DNA from 2 places in the Enterobacter vonholyi genome. Region 1 is predicted to be linked to the other one. Evidence: predicted binding sites of a transcription regulator. Region 1 holds the regulator's gene; the other holds the start of a gene.
The links. Region 1 encodes PhoB, which activates phosphate uptake and scavenging genes when phosphate is short. Its sites were predicted from a motif close to CTGTCATAAAACTGNCNNAT; they were not measured.
Positions count from the first base shown of each region.

Region 2: a site for PhoB is predicted at 5,330-5,349, ahead of uvrB (excinuclease ABC subunit UvrB). Genes of this name have one in related genera too.

Region 1 covers NZ_CP162152.1:972,059-980,271, reverse strand. The annotation lists gene brnQ (branched-chain amino acid transporter carrier protein BrnQ) at 1-676, opposite strand, end outside; gene phoR (phosphate regulon sensor histidine kinase PhoR) at 1,086-2,381, opposite strand; gene phoB (phosphate response regulator transcription factor PhoB) at 2,403-3,092, opposite strand; gene sbcD (exonuclease subunit SbcD) at 3,280-4,485, shown strand; gene sbcC (exonuclease subunit SbcC) at 4,482-7,613, shown strand; gene mak (fructokinase) at 7,690-8,213, opposite strand, start outside.
Region 2 covers NZ_CP162152.1:1,342,459-1,350,671, reverse strand. The annotation lists gene moaC (cyclic pyranopterin monophosphate synthase MoaC) at 1-256, opposite strand, end outside; gene moaB (molybdenum cofactor biosynthesis protein B) at 260-772, opposite strand; gene moaA (GTP 3',8-cyclase MoaA) at 797-1,786, opposite strand; molybdenum cofactor riboswitch at 1,774-1,907, opposite strand; gene yvcK (uridine diphosphate-N-acetylglucosamine-binding protein YvcK) at 2,133-3,041, shown strand; gene uvrB (excinuclease ABC subunit UvrB) at 3,083-5,098, opposite strand; gene AB3N39_RS06340 (ABC transporter ATP-binding protein) at 5,851-6,573, shown strand; gene bioD (dethiobiotin synthase) at 6,536-7,237, opposite strand; gene bioC (malonyl-ACP O-methyltransferase BioC) at 7,230-7,985, opposite strand; gene bioF (8-amino-7-oxononanoate synthase) at 7,969-8,213, opposite strand, start outside.

The sequences.
Region 1 (8,213 bases):
GGGTCAGCAGACGCGCTTCGGTCACACCGCGGGAACGCGCGGCGTTAACGATAACGATACCAAACACCATCGCGCCTAGCGTATCCATCGTCAGGTAGCCGTTCACGAAGCCGTTAGAGAACGCGGCATTTTTATAGGCGTCCATCGCGTCGCTAATCGGGCCGGCGGGCCAGACGATGGCCGCTACCGCCAGAACAATCAGCGCCACAATTTTCAGCGGAGCCAGGAAGTTACCCACGGTATCCAGCAGCTTGCCCGGATAGAGGGAAACCAGAATCACGATCGCGAAGTAGATCAGGCTGTAGATAAACAGCGGCATCGCGCCGTCACCGGTCAGGGGAGCAATACCCACTTCGAAGGACACGGTTGCCGTACGCGGGGTCGCAAACAGCGGGCCAACGGCGAGATAGCAGACGGTTGCCAGCAGAACGCCCGCCACTTTGCCAATCGGGGTGCTGAGGCTATCAACACCGCCGCCGACTTTCGCCAGCGCGATGACGGTCAGCACCGGCAGACCCACGGCAGTAATCAGGAAACCAAACGCGGCGGTCCAGACGTGTTCACCCGCCTGTAAGCCAACCATTGGAGGGAAAATGATGTTGCCTGCGCCAACGAACAGCGCAAATGTCATAAAGCCCAGCGCGATGATGTCACGCGATTTTAAGTGATGGGTCATAAAACCTTACTGCCTGTGGATGTGGTGTTGAAAACATTGAGATTTTCGATATCCCTCACGGGACGATACAGCCGAAAATTTGCTCAATTTCAGCGGGAAATGCTCCCGTCCTGGCGTGGAGAAGAATAGTTTTTCGATTTACCACGCAAATACAGTCGGTCTGACAGTATCTGGGGCGCAATTTAAACGCTTATAACGTTTAAAGGCAAGGTGGAATCGCAAAACCAGAACAATATGCCAGCATGAAAACACGCACCAGCACAATACGCTGTTTATAAGAAAAACCCATGGCTAATCATGCGAACAAAAAACAGCCAGCCGTATAAAATTCATCCGCGTTTCGCTTGACTGCAAAGCAAACGGGCCAGCGATGGCTGACCCGTGGAAAGGTAAAATGACACGCCCGCCGTCAGGCGATCTTTTTGGCAATTAATCGTTCCGGAATAACGAAACTGAAGCGGGTTCCTTTACCCAGCGTACTCTGAATATCGAGACGGCTTTCATGGTGATTCACCGCGTGTTTCACAATTGCCAGCCCCAGGCCGCTTCCGCCCGTCTGGCGCGATCGCGCTTTATCCACACGGTAGAAGCGCTCGGTCAGACGCGGAATATGCTCCGGCGCAATCCCCGGCCCGTTGTCCTCCACGCTAAACTCGGCCCCCGTTGGGGTATGGTGCCAGCGCACCACGATATCCGTCCCCTCCGGCGTATGATTCACCGCGTTATACACCAGGTTGGAAATGGCGCTGCGCAGCTCATCTTCGCTGCCCAGCACCTTCAGCGTGTTGTCGACGTCAAAGGTCAGGTGATGCTTTTTGTGGCTTAACGTCTGCGCTTCACGCTCCACGACCCGCAGCATCATCGGGACATCAATGGTGTCATTTAGCGCGAGCGTTGGCGCCGCTTCAATCTTCGAGAGCGTCAGCAGCTGCTTCACCAGGCCTTCCATCCGGTGCGTTTGCTCGCGCATGGTGTGCAGCGCTTTTTCACGCGGCGCACCTTCCAGCGTTTGCTCCTGCATCATCTCCAGGTAGCCCTGCAGCACGGTCAACGGGGTTCGCAGTTCGTGGCTGACGTTGGCGAAGAAGTTGCGACGCGCCCCTTCCAGCTGGTGCATCTGGGTAACATCGCGCGCCACCATCAGCCACTGCTTATCGCTGTAGGGCATCACGCGTATTTCCAGATGGCGGCCATTATTGAGCTTCAGATTGTGCGGACGGGTGAAATCACGCTTTTTCAGATACAGCGTGAACTCGGGATAGCGCAGAAGGTTGAGGATATTCTGGCCATTGTCATCCGGCCAGCGCAGGCCCAGCAGCTGCTGCGCCAGGCCGTTACACCAGAAGATCGTCCCTTCTTCGGTGGTCAGGATCACGGCATCCGGCAGCGATTCTGCACCGCTGCGAAAACGCTTAATCAGGCTTCCCAGCTCGCGGCGACGCTTTTTATTACGCATCTGCATCTGATGCAGACCGTAAAGCAGCGGCTCCCAGCTGCCGCTTCCCGGCGGCGGCGTCATGCTTCGGTCAACCCACAGCCACCAGGAGAGGCGCAGCAGATTCCAGAAATGCCAGATCAACAGCCCGGTGACCGACGCCAGCAGAAACCACGGCAGGTGTCCAAGAAAGGCCCCCAGAATGAAGGCCGGAATACAGCATAAGATCAGTTCAAAGACGAGCCTTTTCCATGACAGACGTTCCAGCACGCGTCATACTCCTGTCATTGTTCAGAAACGGGTAGAAAAACGATAACCCGTGCCGCGGACCGTCTGCACCATGCGATCGTGGCCGCTCAATTCCAGTGCTTTTCGCAGGCGGCGAATATGTACATCAACCGTCCGGTCTTCGACATACACGTTAGTTCCCCAGACGTTATTCAGCAACTGCTCGCGGCTGTAAACGCGCTCCGGGTGGGTCATAAAGAAGTGCAGGAGTTTAAATTCGGTAGGCCCCATGTCGAGGGGATTTTCACCGGTCATCACACGGTGAGAAGTAGGATCAAGGCTCAGCCCCTGCATTTCGATCACCTCTTCCACCGCCATCGGCGAAATACGGCGCATCACGGCTTTAATGCGAGCCACCAGCTCTTTTGGGGAGAACGGTTTAGTAATGTAATCGTCCGCACCGGTCTCCAGACCGCGCACGCGATCCTCTTCTTCTCCGCGCGCCGTGAGCATCACAACCGGGATATCGCGGGTCAGCGCTTCACGCTTCAGGTGTTTGATAAACTGCAGTCCGGAGCCGCCGGGCAACATCCAGTCCAGCAGAATCAGATCGGGCCAGGGTTCATTCAGCTGGTTCACTGCGCTGTCATAATCTTCCGCTTCAACCGGCTGGAAGCCGTTTTGCTCGAGCACGAAGCACACCATTTCACGAATTGGAGCTTCATCTTCTACGACCAGAATACGTCTCGCCATACTTTGCCCTGTCTTATCTTATTTACGTTACAAGTTTGTAATTCGGCGCCATTATGCGTCAGATTTATGACAGATTTATGAAAAACAGTACCACTATAAATGGCAAACTGTTGTTTTATTACAGCGGTTATTTTCCCTTCTCTGAACGTTTATAATCCTGCTTTCTCTTTTTTGCCACGGATCAGCTATGCGCATACTACACACCTCGGACTGGCATCTGGGTCAAAATTTTTACAGCAAAAGCCGTGCGGCTGAACATGAAGCGTTCCTGGGCTGGCTGCTGGAAACGGCCCGGACGCATGAGGTGGACGCGATTATCGTGGCGGGAGATATTTTTGATACCGGCTCGCCGCCGAGCTACGCGCGCGAGCTGTACAACCGCTTCGTGGTGAATTTGCAGCAAACAGGGTGTCATCTGGTGATTGTCGCCGGCAACCACGATTCCGTCGCAACGCTGAATGAATCCCGCGACATCCTGGCGTTTCTCAATACCACCGTCGTCGCCAGCGCCGGGCACGCCCCGCAGATCCTGAAAAAACGCGACGGGTCGCCGGGGGCGGTGCTGTGTCCGATACCGTTTTTACGTCCGCGCGACATCGTGCAAAGCCAGGCGGGGCTGTCGGGTGCGGAAAAGCAGCAGCATTTATTACAGGCCATCACCGACTATTACCACCAACAGCACGCCGAAGCCTGTGCACTGCGGGGTGACCAGCCGATTCCGGTGATTGCAACCGGGCATCTCACCACGGTCGGGGCCAGTAAAAGTGACGCCGTGCGTGACATCTATATCGGCACGCTGGATGCCTTTCCGGCGCAAAACTTCCCGCCAGCCGACTACATCGCGCTCGGCCACATCCACCGCGCTCAGGTCATCGGCGGCTGCGAGCATATCCGCTACTGTGGCTCACCTGTTTCGCTCAGCTTTGACGAAACGGGCAAAGCCAAATCCGTGCATCTGGTGAGTTTTAGCGAGGGCAAACTCAGCGCCGTCGAGACGCTGGAGGTGCCCGTCACCCAGCCGCTGGCGGTGCTGAAGGGCGATCTCGACGCCATTTCCACCCAGCTGGAGCAGTGGCGCGGCGTCGAGCAAGATCCCCCCGTCTGGCTGGATATCGAAATCACCACCGACGACTACCTGCACGATATGCAGCGAAAAATCCAGGCACTGACCGAAGACTTACCGGTAGAGGTGTTACTGGTGCGCCGCAGCCGCGAGCAGCGCGAGAAAATTCTGTTAAGCGCTCAACGCGAAACGCTCAGTGAGCTTCGGGTTGAAGAGGTGTTTGAACGCAGGCTCTCGCAGGAGGAAATCGACGACACGAAGCGCGCAAGGCTCAGCGAACTGTTCAGCCATACCCTGCACGCGCTCAATGATGAGGAAGAAAACGCGTGAAAATTCTGAGCCTGCGCCTGAAAAATATCAACTCCCTCAAGGGCGAGTGGAAAATTGACTTTACCGCTGAGCCGTTTGCCAGCAACGGGCTGTTTGCCATCACCGGCGCGACCGGGGCAGGTAAAACTACCCTGCTCGACGCCATCTGTCTGGCGCTTTATCACGAAACGCCGCGCCTGAATAAGGTCTCCCAGGCGCAAAACGATCTGATGACGCGCGACACCGCCGAGTGCCTGGCGGAAGTGGAGTTCGAGGTAAAAGGCATCGCCTACCGCGCCTTCTGGAGCCAGAACCGGGCGCGCAACCAGTCTGACGGGAACCTGCAGGCACCGCGCGTTGAGCTGGCGCGCTGCGAAGATGGCAAAATCCTGGCCGACAAAGTGACGGATAAACTGGAGCAAACCGCCGCGCTCACCGGGCTGGACTATGGCCGCTTTACCCGCTCGATGCTGCTCTCACAGGGGCAGTTTGCTGCCTTCCTCAACGCCAAACCGAGCGATCGTGCCGAGCTACTGGAAGAGCTGACCGGCACCGAGATCTACGGCCAGATTTCCGCCATGGTGTTTGAAAAACACAAAGCCGCCCGCAGCGTGCTTGAAAAATGCGAGGCGCAGGCGGCGGGCGTCGTGCTGTTGAGTGAAGAGCAACAGCAGCAGTTACAGCAAAGTTTGCAGGCACTTACTGACGAAGAGAAAATCCTGCTGGAACAGCAGCAAAGCCAACAGAAAGATTTTCAGTGGCTTACGCGCCATGAAGAGCTCGTAAGAGAGCAACAGCGCGTCAACGCGCTCCAGCAGCATGCGCAACAGGCGCTGGCGGACGCAGCACCTCAGCTGGCAAAACTCCAGCTTGCTCTGCCCGCCGCCCAGCTTCGACCGCTTTGGGAGCATCAGCAGGAACAAACCGCACGCCTGACGCAAACGCAGCAGCGTATTATCGAAGTAAATACTCGCTTACAAGCCAGAACCGCGCTGCGTTCGCGTATTCGCAATACCGCCCTGCGTAACCACGAGCAGCTTCAGACCGAACTGACGGCGCTGGCGCAGTGGCTGGCGGAGCACGAGCGTTATCGCCTGCTGGGGCAGGAGATCGCCGGATGGCGTGCCCAGTTCTCGCAGCTTAACCGCGATAAAACGCAGTTAGCCTCGCTTGCGGCGCGGATAAGTGAATTACGCAACAGGCTGGTTGCGATGCCGGAAAATGCGCTGACGCTAACGGCGGACGAAGTCAGCGTAGCCATGGAGCAGCAGTCCCGGTCACGCACGCTGCGCCAGCAGCTGACGTCGCTGCATGCCCGCTATCAGCCGCTGCAAAAGCGCCTGCGTCAGAGCGGTGAAAGCGTGCAGAAGGCGCAGGCCGAACAAAATAAACTCAATGAAACGCTGACGCTGCGCCGCCAGCAGTACAAAGAAAAAAACCAGCACTATCTCGACCTGAAAGCCCTGTGCGAAACCGAAGCAACAATCAAGAAGCTGGAGCATTACCGTTCGCAGCTTGAGGCGGGTAAACCCTGTCCGCTGTGCGGTTCCTGCGAACATCCGGCCGTTGAGCAATATCAGTCGCTTGAGCTGACGGATAACCAGCGCCGCCGTGATGCCCTGGAAAAAGAGGTCGCCGCGCTTAAAGAGGAAGGCCTGCTGGTGCTGGGACAGGTTAATGCCCTGACTCAGCAGATCCAGCGTGAAACAGACGACGCGCAGACGCTTTCTCAGGAAGAGCAAGCGCTCACTAAAGAGTGGATGGCGGCCTGCACGTCCCTGAACATTGCGTTGAATATTCAGGATGATATCGCGCCATGGCTGAACGAACAGGAACAGTACGAGCGCCAGCTTTATCAGCTCAGCCAGCGGCTGACCCTGCAGAACCAGTTGAACGAACAGGAAGCGCAGGAGCGGCAGTATCAGCAGCAGCTGGCGGCCACGCGCCAGGCGCTAGAACATGCCCTGCTCGCGCTCTCACTTAACGCACCTGAAGAGGGTCAGGAAGCCGCCTGGCTTCAGGCCCGTGAAGCTGAATTCGCGCAGTGGCAGGAGAAGCAAGCGCAGCACGGCGTGCTTCAGGAACGCATAAACGCCCTGAAGCCGCTGCTCGACGCGCTTCCGGCAACGAACAGCGAAGACGCCGAACCGGTTATCCCTGATAACTGGCGCGCCATCCACGACGAATGCGTGTCGCTGCAAAGCCAGCTCACCGCGCAGCAGCAGCAGGAAAAGCTGGAGCAAGAGCGACTGCAGCAGTCGCAGACGCAGTTCAGCGCGGCGCTCTCGGCGAGCTGCTTTGCCGATCGGGAGGCGTTTCTTGCCGCCCTGCTGGATGACGATGCCATTCGCCACCTCGAACAGCGAAAGCAGTCGCTGGAAAACCAGATACAGCAGGCCGCGGCCCTTTGCGATCAGGCGAACCAACAGCTGCAGTCTCATCTGGCGCTGCGGCCGGAAGGGCTCAACGAAGATGCTCCTGCGCTGCAAAGCCAGCTGCAGCAGCTGGCGCAACGGCTGCGCGAGAACACCACGCATCAGGGTGAGTTCCGTCAGCAGCTTAAGCAGGACAGCGATAACCGGCAGCATCAGCTGGCGTTGATGCAGGAAATTGAAGAGGCCGCGCGCCAGGCAGACGACTGGGGGTACCTGAACGCGCTGATCGGCTCGAGCACCGGCGACAAGTTCCGCAAGTTCGCCCAGGGGCTGACGCTGGACAATCTTGTCTGGCTTGCTAACCAGCAGCTTAACCGTCTACACGGGCGTTATTTATTGCAGCGTAAGGCCAGCGACGCGCTGGAGCTGGAAGTGGTGGATACGTGGCAGGCGGATGCGGTTCGCGATACCCGCACGCTCTCAGGCGGCGAGAGCTTCCTGGTCAGCCTGGCACTGGCGCTGGCGCTTTCCGATCTTGTGAGTCATAAAACGCGGATCGATTCCCTGTTCCTGGATGAAGGGTTCGGCACGCTCGACAGTGAAACGCTGGATACCGCGCTGGATGCGCTCGACGCACTGAACGCCACCGGGAAAACCATCGGCGTGATCAGCCACGTAGAGGCGATGAAAGAGCGTATTCCGGTGCAGATCAAGGTGAAGAAAATTAACGGGCTGGGGTATAGCAGGCTGGATAAGGAATTTGCGGTGGGGTGAAGGGTGGAACGGTACGTTCTGGTGCCCCTCACCCTTGCCCTCTCCCACAGGGAGAGGGAATAAACACTATTTGCTTTTATTCCGGCCACAGCCACGCCGCGCCGCGCACGCCGCTGGAGTCACCGTGGACAGCTTTGCGGATCGGAGTTTCACACTCGCCGCCGAAAACCCACTGTTTCACCAGGTTCGGTACCGTGGCGTACAGCCGGTCGACGTTGCTCATGCCGCCGCCGAGCACAATCACGTCCGGATCGAGAATATTCACCACGTGGGCCAGAGATTTCGCCAGCCGCATTTCGTAGCGGCTCAGCGCCAGCTCCGCCACCGGATCCTGCGCTTCGACCAGACGCATGATCTCATTACCCTTGAGCGGCTGGCCGCTCAGGCGATGGTAGTCGGTCGCAAAACCGGTACCGGAGATAAACGTCTCAATACAGCCCTGTTTTCCGCAGTAGCACGGCACTTCAGCGCGGTATTTAAGCTCGTCTTCATCCATCCACGGCAGCGGGTTGTGACCCCACTCACCCGCGGTGCCGTTACCGCCGATATGGGCGCGTCCGCCAAACGCCACGCCCGCACCGCAGCCGGTACCGACGATCA
Region 2 (8,213 bases), 370 kb from region 1:
CTTCCACCTTGCTCAGCATCAGCGGATGGCACAGCGGAATGAGATCCCAGGTGCGTTTAGCGGCCTGAATTCCCGCGATGCGCGCGGTTGCAAACACGTCACCCTTATGATGGCTGCCGTCGATAATCATCGTCAGGGTTTCCGGCAACATAGTGACGAACGCTTCCGCGCGCGCCTCGCGCACCGTTTCCGCTTTGGCGGAGACGTCCACCATATGCGCTTCGCCAGCGGCGTTAATGTGGGTCAGTTGTGACATAGCTTATTTCTTTAAATGGGGATGGAAATTACACGGACGGGTACGGGCATCCAGCTGCGGGGCGATGATGTTTTCCCACGCGGTGCGGCAGGCTTTGGTCGAGCCCGGCATGGCGAAAATCAGGGTTTTGTTAGCCACGCCCGCCACGGCGCGCGACTGAAGCGTGGAGGTACCAATCTCTTCAAAGGAGAGCATGCGGAACACTTCGCCGAAGCCTTCCACCTCGCGGTCGAACAGCGGGATTAGCGCTTCGGGGGCCTGATCGCCTGCGGTAAAGCCGGTGCCGCCGGTGATCAGCACCACCTGAACTTCATCGCTGGCGATCCACTGAGAGACCTGCGCGCGAATGGCGTAGCGGTTCTCCTTCACGATCGCTTTATCAACGATGTTATGTCCTGCGTCATGGGCCGCATCGCGCAGCCAGTGGCCGGAGGTATCATCCTCTTCGCCACGGCGGTCGGAAACGGTAAGAATAGCAATGCGTGTCGGGATAAATTCTGCGCTTACCTGACTCATCTTCTGATTCCTTCTTAAGCCTGATTACCCGCCGATGTAGGACAGGTTCTGAGTAATACCGGTATTGCCCTGATGCAGGAAGTGGGTCTGTTTTTTATGCGTCAGCGCTTCAGAAATGCGTGCTTCAAGCGCGTCCTGCTGCGCATCGTCTTCCAGCAGATCGCGAAGGTCCACGCCGCCGTCGCCGAACAGGCAGAGATGGAGCTTGCCCACGGAGGAGACGCGCAGGCGGTTGCAGCTGGCACAGAAGTCTTTCTCGTAAGGCATGATAAGCCCAATTTCGCCTTCGTAATCAGGATGGCAGAAGACCTGCGCCGGACCGTCGCTGCGCTGGCGGATCTGGTGGATCCAGCCGCGTTTCAGCAGCTCGTCGCGCAGCACCATGCCGGAGATGTGATGGCGGCGAAACAGCTCGCTGCCCTCGCCGGTTTCCATCAGTTCAATAAAACGCAGCTGAATGGGGCGGGTTTTGATCCACGCCAGGAAGGTATCGAGCTGGTGATGATTTACATCACGCATCAGCACCGTGTTGACTTTGACTTTTTCGAAGCCGGCCGCAAATGCCGCATCGATACCGTCCATGACCTGCTGGAATTTATCCTGGCCGGTAATGGCGTGGAACTGGCGGGCATCCAGACTGTCCACGCTGACGTTAATGGCGGTTAAGCCCGCATCGCGCCAGGTGGCCACGTCGCGCGCCATACGGTAACCGTTGGTGGTCACCGCAATCTGGCGGATACGTTCGTTTTCACGCACGGCGGCAATGATGTCGGGGAAATCGCGGCGCAGCGAGGGTTCACCGCCGGTAAGGCGAACTTTTTCGGTGCCGAGCTCAGAGAAGGCGCGCGTAACGCGGCGCACTTCATCCACGGAGAGAAAGCCGTTATTGGTAACGCTGCCCGGTTTGTAGCCGTCGGGCAGGCAGTAGGTGCAACGGAAGTTGCACACATCGGTAATCGACAGACGTAAGTAATAAAACTTACGCGCGAAAGCATCAGTAAGTTGTGAAGCCATGTACACCTTTCCAGATCGGGAGGCACAGTCATTTCTTTCTGTACCCTGGTGGCAAATTCGCCACGGCCAGAGCGCCATATCTTTCGACACAGGCACAAGGGCTAGAGTGTATGTTTTCATTTTTGAAAACGTGGTTAGGGCGATAGTAGCGCGGAAATTCTCACGGCGCCATTGTCGCTTCTCGCTATATAATTACGTATATAGCGAATCAATCCTGCATTTTCGCTACAGAATACCTAAAAACCGCATTTTCACATTGATATACGTCATTTTGCATCGGGTGAGGCATCGTCTTTTAGGGGTAGTTAGGTTACTGTTACGCGATCGAACGTGATAAGGAATACGTATGCGCAATCGCACTTTTGCGGATCTTGACCGAGTGGTCGCTCTTGGCGGAGGACACGGCTTAGGCCGGGTTATGTCCTCTTTATCGTCACTCGGCTCAAGGCTGACAGGGATAGTGACTACCACCGATAACGGCGGCTCAACCGGGCGCATTCGTCGTGCCGAAGGCGGCATTGCCTGGGGAGATATGCGCAACTGCCTGAACCAGTTAATTACCGAGCCGAGCGTCGCATCGGCGATGTTTGAGTACCGTTTTGGCGGCAATGGCGAACTTTCCGGGCATAACCTTGGAAATCTGATGTTAAAGGCATTGGATCACCTGAGCGTACGGCCTCTGGAAGCCATTAACTTGATCCGTAATCTGCTGAAAGTGGACGCATTCCTGATCCCCATGTCTGAACAACCGGTTGACTTAATGGCCATCGACGCCGAAGGGCATGAAGTTTACGGCGAGGTGAATATCGACCAGCTCCTCCTGCCGCCAGCGGAGTTGATGACCTATCCGAGCGTGCCCGCCACGCGAGAAGCGGTGGAGGCCATCGGGGAAGCGGATCTTATCCTGATCGGTCCGGGCAGTTTTTACACCAGCCTGATGCCCATTCTGCTGGTGAAAGAGCTGGCACAGGCGCTGCGCCGCACTCCTGCCCCGATGGTTTACATCGGCAATTTAGGCCGTGAGCTGAGTCCGGCAGCCGCAAGCCTGTCGCTGGCGGATAAACTCAGCTTGATGGAGCATTACGTCGGTAAGAAGATCATTGACGGCGTGGTGGTTGGGCCGAAGGTGGATGTGTCCGGCATCGGCGATCGTGTAGTGATTCAGGAGCCGCTGGAGGCTTCAGATATCAAATATCGCCACGATCGCCATCTGCTGCGCGAGGCGTTGGAGAAGGCGATTCAGGCGCTGGGCTGACAATAAAACCCGGTGGCGCTGCGCCACCGGGCAAAACCAACCTACGATGCCGCGATAAACAGATCCCGCAGCTGATGAAGCTGGTCGCGGATCTGCGCCGCCTCTTCGAACTCCAGGTTCTGCGCGTGCTGCATCATCTGCCCTTCCAGCTCGTGGATTTTCTGCTGCAGCGCTTTCGGCGTCAGCACGACGGTATCTTCTTCCACCACTGAACGCGCCTTGCCGCGGCCTTTCGCTTTGGTTTTGGCAATGTTCTGACCCAACGCCAGAATATCCACCACCTTCTTGTTCAGCCCCTGCGGCGTAATGCCGTGTTCTTCGTTGTAGCGCTGCTGTTTCTCGCGGCGGCGTTCCGTCTCGCCAATCGCTTTCGCCATCGACGGGGTAATTTTGTCACCGTACAGAATCGCTTTACCGTTGACGTTACGCGCGGCGCGGCCAATGGTCTGAATCAGCGAACGCTCGGAACGCAGGAAGCCCTCTTTATCCGCGTCCAGAATCGCCACCAGCGAGACCTCCGGCATATCCAGACCTTCTCGCAGCAGGTTGATCCCTACCAGCACGTCAAACTCGCCCAGACGCAGATCGCGGATGATCTCCATGCGCTCCACGGTATCGATATCCGAGTGAAGATAACGCACCTTCTCGCCGTGCTCTTCGAGATACTCGGTGAGGTCTTCCGCCATACGCTTGGTGAGCGTGGTCACCAGCACGCGCTCGTTAATGGCGGAACGGGCGCGGATCTCAGAGAGCAGGTCGTCCACCTGCGTTGCCACCGGACGCACCTCGATAATCGGGTCCAGCAATCCAGTCGGACGCACCACCTGGTCCACCACCTCATCGCCGGATTTTTCCAGCTCGTAGTTGCCCGGCGTGGCCGAGACGTAGATGGTTTGCGGCGCCAACGCCTCAAATTCTTCAAACTTCATCGGACGGTTATCCAGCGCTGACGGCAGGCGGAAACCATACTCCACCAGCGTCTCTTTACGCGCCCGGTCGCCGCGGTACATCCCGCCGATCTGCGGGATCGTGACGTGGGATTCGTCGATCACCAGCAAACCGTCGGCCGGAAGGTAATCAAACAGCGTCGGCGGCGGCTCGCCGGGCCCGCGCCCGGAGAGGAAGCGCGAGTAGTTTTCAATGCCGGAGCAGTAGCCCAGCTCGTTCATCATCTCAAGGTCAAACTGGGTACGCTGGCTCAGGCGCTGCTCTTCGAGCAGCTTATTGTTCGCCAGCAGAACCTTACGGCGTTCCGCCAGCTCCACTTTGATCTCTTCCATCGCCTGTACGATACGCTCGCGCGGCGTCACGTAGTGCGTTTTCGGGTAGATGGTGAAGCGCTGGATCACTGACTCAACGTGTCCGGTCAGCGGGTCGAAGAGCGACAGGCGCTCGACCTCCTCGTCAAACAGCTCGACGCGCAGCGCCATATCGTCCGATTCTGCCGGGAAGATGTCGATCACTTCGCCGCGCACGCGGAAGGTGCCGCGCTGGAAGGCCTGATCGTTGCGGGTGTACTGCAGCTCCGCCAGACGACGCAAAATCGCACGCTGGTCGATGATCATCCCCTGCGTCAGGTGCAGCATCATCTTGAGATAGAGATCCGGATCGCCAAGACCGTAGATCGCGGAAACCGAGGCAACGACCACCACATCACGACGCTCCAGAAGCGCCTTTGTGGCCGACAGTCGCATCTGCTCGATGTGTTCGTTCACCGAGGCATCTTTCTCAATGAAGGTGTCAGAGCTCGGCACATAGGCTTCAGGCTGGTAGTAATCGTAGTAGGAGACGAAATACTCCACCGCGTTTTCCGGGAAGAACTCTTTCATTTCGCCGTATAGCTGCGCCGCCAGGGTTTTATTGGGTGCCAGCACCATCGTTGGGCGCTGAAGATCCGCAATCACGTTGGCGATGGTGAACGTTTTACCCGAGCCGGTTACCCCCAGCAGCGTCTGGTGCGCCAGCCCATCTTCCAGCCCCTCTTCCAGACGACGGATCGCCTCAGGCTGATCGCCTGATGGACGGAAAGCAGAATTCAATTTGAACGGTTTACTCATGGGCGACAACCTGATGACGTTATAAGCGGCAGGTGTGTAATTTTACTCCTTGTTGCCAGGAATGCCAGTAAAAAACACTGGATGAAAAACCAGTAGCATGTCAGGATATTTAGCATAGCGCCTGAATGATTAGCGCGATAGCGGCCAAAATTTGGACAGTGGCAACATAAAACACCAGTCAGGTCAGGTTATCCCCAGAACTTTTTCTTTTTTAACATTTGTCAAGCCAGGTAATGATAGTTTTATGGCAACCGGTGACACTTTCATGACGGGAATTGCTTTTATCTAAGCAATTAAAAAATAAACGATATTTTCTAAAGCCGCGTTTCGCGTCAATTTGGGCGAAAGCCGCGTCTTCTCTCGCTTATCGCGTGTTTTCTAACTCTAATGCACATGGTTATCCACAGGAATAGTGGATAACTGCTTCCAGCCCATACAGACTGGCGCTCTGCAAATTCCCGGATTTTCCCACGAGACGGCGACAAAAAATTTTTATAGCTATTTTTTGCTGATTAACAGTTGCGTCATTCATAACCAATCGATGGGATCTTGCTCACATTTTCATCATTTCGGGTTCTGCACCACAACTCATTACCGGCGGCACCGTCAATGTGCAATCCGGTTTTTTATAAACCGCTTTCCGGTGACTTATTCCTAAAAAAGTCGCTTTTTTAATCACTTTCCGCTTTATGGCAGGGGTTTTGCAGAATCAACAGCGAGCCTCACCTACACACATTTTTAAGGAGAGAAAGATGTTGAGTCTGCGTGCTGTGAATCAGTTTTACGGAAGTCAACATACGCTATGGAACGTGGATTTAGATTTTCCGCAAGGGATGTGTACAGGCGTCGTTGGCCTGCCGGGCATGGGGAAAACCACCCTAATGAATTGCATCGCCGGGAAGGTGCCTGTCGAAAGCGGCAGCATCATCTGGTATGAGGCGGGCGCGCCGCCGCGTGATTTGCTAAACCCGCCGCCAGAACAGCGTTCCGGCCCGGAGATTGGCTATGTCTCGCAGGACAGGCGGATCTTTTCGCAGCTAACGATTGAGGAGAACCTGCATATCGCCATGCGCGCGACGGGGAAACCTAACCCGAACGCAAAAAATGACGTTTACGACCTGTTTCCGGCGCTCTATGGGGTGCGACAGACCCGCGCCAACACGCTCTCTCCGGACGACCAGTATCAGCTGGCGCTGGCTAATGCGCTGGTGAACCGTCCTCCCCTGCTGATCCTCGATGAGCCCCTGCACGGCGCAGGACACAGCTTCGCCCAGAAGCTGGGGCAGCTTCTGGTGCGCTTAAATCGGGAGTTAGGTATGACGGTGCTGTTAACGGAGCAGCAGCTGTCGTTTATCCGCCGGGTGGCTGACCGTTTCTGTATGCTCTATCGCGGGCGTAACGTGGCGCAGGGCCACGTTAACGAACTGGATGACGAGCTTATCGCGCACTGGATGTCGCGGGAAGCAAGACGCTGAGATCGAGATAACGCCCGGTTTCGATATTTTCCGCGCCGTCAGCAAGCCAGGGGATTTCCCCGAGGCACGGCGCGGGAAGGACGCGCCTGAGCGTCGCCAGATACTCCTGATGGCGTTTACCCGGCGCAACCACGTCGTTGGCTATCCAGCCCGCCAGACGCAGTCCGGCCTGCTGTACGGCCTGCGCGGTCAACATGGCGTGATTGATGCATCCCAGCTTGACGCCGACGACCAGAATGACCGGAAGCTGCTCGGACTTCACCCAGTCGGCAAACGTCTGCGTGTCCGAAAGCGGCGTAAACCAGCCGCCAGCCCCTTCCACCAGCACCCAGTCGGCCTGATTTTCCAGCGTCCACAATCCGGCGGACAGCACGGCGAAATCAATCGGACGACCTTCATCGGCGCTGATAATGTGCGGCGAGGTCGGCTCGGCAAAGGTGTACGGATTCACCGCGGAATAGGCGAGTTCAAGGGTGCTGTTACGCTGGAGCGCCAGCGCGTCGGTGTTGCGTAACCCTTCCGCCGTCATCTCGCTGCCGGACGCCACTGGCTTATATCCGGCGGTGTTTTTCCCGAGCATCCGTGCCGCCTGCAGCAGCGCCGAGCTGGCCACCGTTTTACCCACTTCTGTGTCCGTGCCGGTGACAAAATAACGTTCAGTCACGTTCGATAATCCCATGAAAAAGTTGATAGGAGAGCGGGAATTGACCCCGCTGCTGCGGCCAGGCCAGCTCAAGGCGCTGCAGCTGACCGCGGGTGAGCGGTTTTTTCTCGCGTCCGGTATGCAGGTGCGTGGCGCCTATGCCCTTCAGCGAACGCATGGCGCTGAACGCATCGCTAAAATTGAGCGTGATGGTCTGCACTACGCTGCGAGCGCGCCAGCCTGCCAGCGCCTGCGTCACCTGCTCATGCGATAAAAACCGGTTAGCGTGCGGCTGTTCATCGACTGCCTGCCAGGCCTGATTCAGCTCCGGCAGCGAACTTTCCAGCAGGGTGGTAAACGCCACCTTCCCGCCCGGTCGCGCGACGCGATAAAGCTCGCGCAAGGCCTGCGGCAGGCTGCTGCACCACTGAACCGCCAGATGGCTCCAGACCAGATCAAACTGCGCGTCCGCCAGCGGGATCGCCTCGATATCGGCCAGCAGATAGCGATGCGCCGCCTGCTGCTGGCGCGCCTCTTCAAGCATCTGGGCTGAGAGATCGATAGCCGTCACCTGGCTTCCCGCCCCGCGCCAGTAGCGGCTGTTGCTGCCGGGACCACAGCCGGCGTCCAGCACCTGTGGAAAACGGTTCTCGCCAAGCGCGGCCAGAAGCCCCTGCGCGCTCAGACGCTGCAGCTCATCGTGCTGCGAATAGCTCTGCGCGGCGCGGCCAAATGCCGCCGCGATGGCCTGCTTATTCACCGGCATCATGGAGCGCCTCCAGCAACGTCTCAATATCCTGTCGTTCATGCGCCGCCGTCAGGGTTAAGCGCAGACGCGCCGTGCCCGGTGGGACGGTTGGCGGGCGGATGGCGGTGACCCACATGCCGCGCTGGCGCAGCGCCTGTGCCAGCGCCAGCGCGCGGCCGTTTTCTCCGACAATCACCGGCTGGATAGCGCTCTGCGAATCGGGACTGTGGAAAGGCAGCGCCGCTAATC